Regions from separate parts of the Pseudoalteromonas sp. J010 genome, predicted to be linked through region 2. Evidence: predicted binding sites of a transcription regulator. Region 2 holds the regulator's gene; each other region holds the start of a gene.
What was found. Region 2 encodes FliA, which starts transcription of late flagellar genes. Its sites were predicted from a motif close to CTAAAGNTNNNNNNNNNNNNGCCGATA; they were not measured.
Positions count from the first base shown of each region.

Region 1: the regulator FliA is predicted to act here: its motif matches at 1,270-1,296, upstream of EAG18_RS20875 (DUF4402 domain-containing protein).
Region 3: the regulator FliA is predicted to act here: its motif matches at 1,004-1,030, upstream of EAG18_RS17740 (DUF5610 domain-containing protein).

Region 1 is NZ_RDBW01000051.1:21,939-24,213, forward strand. It holds gene galU (UTP--glucose-1-phosphate uridylyltransferase GalU) at 1-582, shown strand, start outside; gene EAG18_RS20870 (hypothetical protein) at 703-1,200, shown strand; gene EAG18_RS20875 (DUF4402 domain-containing protein) at 1,344-1,985, shown strand; gene EAG18_RS20880 (DUF4402 domain-containing protein) at 2,030-2,275, shown strand, end outside.
Region 2 is NZ_RDBW01000013.1:31,721-33,995, reverse strand. It holds gene flhF (flagellar biosynthesis protein FlhF) at 1-106, shown strand, start outside; gene EAG18_RS08735 (MinD/ParA family protein) at 99-959, shown strand; gene EAG18_RS08730 (RNA polymerase sigma factor FliA) at 962-1,696, shown strand; gene cheY (chemotaxis response regulator CheY) at 1,739-2,122, shown strand; gene EAG18_RS08720 (protein phosphatase CheZ) at 2,142-2,275, shown strand, end outside.
Region 3 is NZ_RDBW01000035.1:1,614-3,888, reverse strand. It holds gene trmA (tRNA (uridine(54)-C5)-methyltransferase TrmA) at 1-894, opposite strand, end outside; gene EAG18_RS17740 (DUF5610 domain-containing protein) at 1,059-2,189, shown strand; gene murI (glutamate racemase) at 2,253-2,275, shown strand, end outside.

The sequences.
Region 1 (2,275 bases), on a different contig from region 2:
CAAGGTGAAGCCCGAGGGCTTGGACATGCTATCAATTGTGCAGCACCGGTTATTGGTGATGAGCCTTTTGTTGTCATGTTACCTGATGTGTTAATTGATGCTGCTACTGCTGATCTAAGACAGGAAAACCTGGCCCAGATGATTGCACGTTTTGAGCAGCAAGGTTGTAGCCAAGTTATGGTTGAGCCTGTGGCGGAAGAGGTTGTGTCACAATTTGGTATTGTAGATATAGGCGGTGAAATGTTGGCTGCTGGCGAATCTAAATCTATGCACAACATGGTTGAAAAACCCAAACCTGGTACCGCACCTTCAAACCTTGCCATCGTTGGCCGCTATGTTTTAAACAAATCAATTTGGCCGTTGTTGGCAAAAACGCCAGAAGGGGCAGGAGGAGAAATCCAATTGACCGATGCGATAGCAATGATGATGGAAACTGAGCAAGTACAAGCGTATGCGCTTTGTGGTAAAAGCCATGATTGTGGCAGCAAGATTGGTTATTTGAAAGCGATCATAGAGCATGCTGTTCGTCGAGATGAATTTTCCAATGAATTGATGCAATTTATAACAAAGCTTGCAAAATGAGTGTGAAATTAATACTCTTTTATATAGTGAGTTAATTATGGGAGCCTGGCTCCCTTTTTTATTTTATGAGATATTAATGGTTAAAAAACACTCAGTGCTCGCTTTTTTTTTCTTCTGATTTTGGGTTGCAGCTCACAAAGTAGTGAGTTAACCATCGCCAAAAAAACCTCTGAATATTCACAGGAAGAAATTGAGCAAGTCATCAAGGAATGGAATGAATCGAAAGAGCAAATTAAACGCTTATTACAGTCTGAAAACGACTTAAATAAACTCATTACACTATTAGCTGCACAACAGCCGCTCCCATCTTCGGATGCGCTATTGAATGGCAACCCGTCGGTGGTCTCTCATCGGGCTGAGGATAGTACTACACAGAGATTTTATGCGGTACTCACACCAAGGCTCACACAAGCAGCGGCGGAGAAAGTTGTATTAAGGGTAAATAGAGCATTACCCACGTTAAATACAATTACAAATGTTAGTATAAGAACAGAGCAAAAGGCATTTGGGGAGCGTTTTATTGTTCAAATGGGGCCTTTGGAATCAAATAGGGCTGCGGGCGTGCTTTGTAAAATCCTGGAAAAATATAATGAAAAATGCGTTTCGGTTGAATATTGAACGTTTTGTTCTTTATTTATCCGTTTGTTAGATGGGTCGTAAAATATATATAAAAATAACAAAAAATAACTAAAGTTTCTTAGTATCGTACCGATAAATATAATGGAAATCCTAATAATAAACCTGAGGTAAAGGAAAGGTAAATGATAAATAAAATTAAGGTTGGTTTAATCACGCTATCTTTGCTAAGTGTGACTTCCGTTGCTGTTGCGTCTCAAAACAAAACGTTTAATGCCAGTGTTACGGTTCAGAATGCGTTTACACTGGAAAAAGTAAACGATCTTAAGTTTGGTACGATTCGAGCGATGGCTGAAAGCACCAAACAAGCAACATTAACGCGTCCAGCAGATTCTACAGAAGCACTAGCTGCAACCTCTCAAGATGGCGCTCAAATTGGCATTTTAACGGACGACTCTTCTCCTGCGCAGTTTACAATTTCGGGTGTAACTCGCTATGCCAACATGAAAATATCACTACCAGCATTAACGGTTGACCATGATGGTGATGCAGCGACGCCAGAAGTAGCAGCAATAGAGCTTGTTTCGGCTGAAGGCCCAAGTGACACAGCCAAATTTGAGCTTTTGAGCTTATCCCTATATGCGGTTGAGGGTCAGACACCAAACGCGGCGATTGAAAAAAATGGTGACGGCGAATTTGTTATTGCAGCGAATAACGAAGGTAAAGCTACTTTCAACGTTGGTGCATCTATTGGTACTGATAAAGAGGGTGGAAGCTATCTAGATGATACATATTCAGGTACAGTAGCAATTACGGTATCTTACTAAGTTATGATATAGGCGATAATGTTTATCGCCTTTTTTTGAGTGGTATGAAAGGATTAAAGTTTTTCGCGTTTGCTACAATGCTCTCAGGTATGAGCCATGCAAGCTCAATTGAGGTTCTTCAGAATCTTAATTTTGGCATTATTGTTGCTTATGAAAACTCGCGGGAAAGCATACTCAATATGACCCCTTATGGAGAAGTGTCGAGCACCAATGAGTTGTATATTTTCAAGCGTGGTGAACCTGCGGTTTTGCAACTCAAAGGCTTTCCAGCCAATAAGCAAATTTATATC
Region 2 (2,275 bases):
TCAAAAGCTAGTAAAAAAGGCTGAGCAACTGTATTTAAAAAGAATAAAAGCACAGCACTCTCGGCGTGTACCTGTAGCGTCAGAGTCAGTAGGAATGTATGATTAACACAGTTTTAGATCAAGCAAGTGGCCTGCGTAGAATGAGTCAAAGTAGCAACCAGGGTGTAAAAGTCATAGCCGTGACCGGCGGCAAAGGGGGAGTGGGAAAAACCAATGTTTCGCTCAATACCGCTATTGCTATGGGTCAGCAAGGACAGCGTGTTCTTGTTTTAGATGCGGACTTAGGCTTGGCAAACTGTGATGTGATGCTAGGTCTAAGAGTCGAAAAGAATTTATCACATGTCTTATCAGGAGAGTGTGAACTAGATGAAATTCTAGTTGAAGGGCCTGCAGGTATAAAAATTGTACCAGCTACGTCAGGGTCTCAGAATATGGTTGAGCTCACTCCAGCAGAGCATGCTGGGTTAATAAGAGCTTTTAGTGAACTAAATACACAATTTGATGTGTTAATTGTTGACACTGCAGCCGGAATTTCGGATATGGTGTTGAGTTTTTCTCGTGCCGCTCAAGACGTACTCGTGGTAGTGTGTGATGAACCGACATCCATTACAGATGCCTACGCATTAATTAAAGTATTAAGTCGAGAACATGGAGTTTACCGCTTTAAAATAGTGGCCAATATGGTTCGTAGCATGCGTGAAGGTCAGGAACTTTTTGCTAAACTATCAAAAGTGACCGATCGTTTTCTTGACGTGGCTCTAGAGCTTGTCGCGACAGTACCGTTTGATGAAAATATGCGTAAGTCATCACGTCGACAAAGGGCTATCGTTGATTTATTTCCAAGCTCTCCTGCAGCTGTTGCTATTAAAGGCTTAGCTACGAGAGCGGCTAAGTGGCCAATTCCTCATCAGCCTTCTGGTCATTTAGAATTTTTTATTGAACAACTTGTAAACGGGTGATTATGGCTTCTCCGGTCAACAGAGCTGCGGGATATCAAACTTCTGACCATATTCATAAGGTGGTTGAAAGGCATGCTCCACTTGTCAAAAAAGTGGCGTGTCACCTAATCGCTCGACTTCCGGCAAGCGTGCAACTTGATGATTTGATCCAATCAGGAATGATAGGGTTAATTGAGGCAACAAAAAACTTTGACGCCAGTAAAGGTGCCAGTTTTGAAACTTTCGCGGGCATACGTATTCGAGGTGCGATGCTTGACGAAATTCGTCGTGGAGATTGGGCTCCCCGATCTGTCCACAAAAATAGCCGAATGGTTTCAGAGACTATATCTGAGCTCGAATCTCTCCTTGGTCGAGAACCAAAAGACACTGAAATCGCTGAAAAACTTGATATATCTCTAGATGAGTACCATCATATTTTACATGATGTAAATGCAAGCAAAGTAATAGGCATTGAGGATCTTGGGGTAGACGAAGATGTGATTACCCCTGCAAATAGCGATTTTGCGCTAGACAAACCGTTTAATAACGTTAAAAATGAACGTTTTAACGAGTCTTTAGTAAATGCGATAAAATCATTACCAGAAAGAGATGCCATGGTTTTGTCGCTTTATTATAACGATGAAATGAATTTAAAAGAGATTGGCGCCATTTTAGATGTCAGTGAATCTCGAGTAAGTCAAATTCACGGTCAGGCAATGATAAAGCTAAAAGCTAAAATCAATGACTGGATAAATTAGAGTACATAAAATAGTTGGGTTCGAACCTCACTGGAGGAAGTTTTGGATAAGAACATGAAGATTCTCGTGGTTGATGATTTCTCTACTATGAGAAGAATAATCAAAAACCTATTAAGAGATTTAGGCTTTACAAATGTTCAAGAAGCTGATGATGGTAGTACAGCACTTCCGATGCTACAAAATCAGGAGTTTGACTTTGTAGTAACTGATTGGAATATGCCAGGAATGCAAGGGATCGATTTATTGCGAGCAATACGAGCTGATGCAAAGTTGAAACATATTCCTGTGCTTATGGTAACCGCGGAAGCAAAAAAAGAGCAGATCGTTGCTGCAGCACAGGCTGGGGTTAATGGTTATATCGTGAAACCATTTACGGCAGGTACACTTAAAACCAAGCTTGAAAAAGTATTTGAGCGCTTAGGCTAACAGCAAGGGGAAATGGCCTATGTCTGTAAACGCTGCGCCTCAAATTACACTCGAGCAAGCTAAACAACTTGTAGAGCTATTAGAGCAAGGTGAACAAGAAAAAGCGGATCAGCTGATTTTAGAGGCTGCTAACAAAGAGCAATCCGAATTATT
Region 3 (2,275 bases), on a different contig from region 2:
CGGATCGACCAAAATGGTTTGGCAATCATAGGACTGTAAATCGATACCTTCTAATCGTGAAAACTTCTGCCCTTTCATGGCTTGCGTAAACTCTTCACTCGACATGCGGATAATATCAAGGTTGTCGACTTTGTTTGCTGCGATATTAAACTGTGCAGACTTTACCGATGATTTAGAAATTTCCGTAGCCAGCACTTTGTCGAATGAACCAGCTAATGCGATAGAAAAGTTACCGTTACCACAGTAAAGCTCAAGTAAATCATTGCTAAGCGGCTCGCTGATAGACTGCGCCCACGCTAGCATTTTTTGATTCACTTGGGCATTTGGCTGCGTAAAGCTGTTTTCAACTTGCTGATAAATATATTCTTTACCATTAACCACGAGCTTTTCTGTGACATAATCATGACCAAATACGACCTTTTGTTTTCTAGCACGTCCTATAAAGTCCACTTTGTAAGTCTGTTGCAACTCAGAACGCAACTCCAGCATAGCAGTGTGCCACGCTTCATCAAGTTGCTTGTGATATAAAAGGCTAATCAGTACTTCACCACTTAGGGTAGTAAGGTAATCAATTTGGAATAATTTTCGGCGTAAGACCTCATTGCCTTTAAGTTTGTCTATCATGACTTGCATCATTTCATTGACAAGCTCGGCACCCGGGTCAAAGCTATCAACACGAAGCTTTTCTTTACTTTGTTGATCAAACATGATGTGAAACAAGTCGTCGCCATCATGCCAGACTCTAAATTCGCAGCGTTGGCGGTAATGGCGAGTTGCAGAGTCATACACTTCTAATTCTGGCGCATTAAACTGTGCAAATTGTGCTGTGATACGCTCAGCTTTTTCAGCCAATTGTTGCTCGTATGCTGAATCATCAATCTTTATTACTGCCATACTAAAACCATCTATGTTGAATTAAGAGGCGCTATTTTAGGGAGCGTCGTTAATTTGTCCAGTCTAGCATAGTGACTAAAATCGTTTTGGCGTTTTTTTAGTCATTTTACTTTAGCTTTGCACAAATATGCCGATAATCTAACTAATATATTGGAGGGCATACCATGAAAATCGGGCATTTAAATCAATTGCTCAATCCAGCGATGCAGCACAAGCCTGGACAGAGCAAAGGGATAGGACCACATATCCAAATAAATTCAGATAGTTATGCGGGGGATAAATCTAAACTCGCTGCCAAAATTCTTGATGACAAACTCGCAGAAGCGCTTGGTATTGAGAAACCTACGCAGGATAAAAAAGACAAACCATTGTTTGACTTTGAAGCGATAGTGAAAAACGTACTTGATTTCGTTCAAGGTGCAGTGAAAAAAGCGAAAGTAGACGGTAAAAATGACGATGAATTAAAATCTATGCTGGATGGGGCACGCAAAGGTGTGCTGCAAGGTATTGATGAAGCCAGTGAAGAGCTAAAAGGGATGGGGGCGTTTAATTCTGATATTGAAGAAGGGATTGAAAAGTCTCGAGAGGGTATATTTAAAGGGCTTGATGACTTCGAAAAAGAACTATTTGAAGAAAAGTCTCCAAAGGCAATGGCTATCAGTGCGGCGCAATTTGCAAGCTTATCGAATCAGGCCGAATATGCGTTCACTACAGCGGAAGGTGATGAGGTTGTTATTTCATTTTCTGACGCATATTCACAAGGGTCTGCTGCGAGCGTGGCCCAAAAAGGCAACAACTTTGGTGCTGCATATGGCTCCCAGTCATCTCAAGAGGTGAACTTTTCGATTAAAGTAAATGGAGAGCTGAACGAAGAAGAGCAGCAAGCAATCAACGATATGATGGAAGATATTCGCAATGTCAGCGATGCGTTCTTTGGCGGTGAGTATGATGAAGCGTTCGATATGGCAAAGTCACTTAGTTTAAACTCTGACCAAATCACCAACTTCACAATGGACTTAAAGCAAACGAAAACATCTGCCGCGATTGCACAGTATCAACAAGGCAATCCGATGAAAGAACTAGAGAAGGCGTTTGTACCTCTGAATAAGCAACTAGCAGACATTCAAGAGCAAGCAAAAGCGCTCAATGCTAACAACGAATTGCCAAATATACTTGCATGGATGAATGAAGGGCAATCCAGGTTAAATGAATTCTTGGATTATGCGAGCAGCTTTTTCAACCGCTTAAATGAATCAAATAAGGGCTCATCAGCAGAGCAACAACAAACAAGCTGATCGAGTTTATTTTCATTGTGACTCATGGCAAACTTCATTCCTTAAATATTTAGGGGATGAAGTGTGTCACATATTCTAGTTTTTGA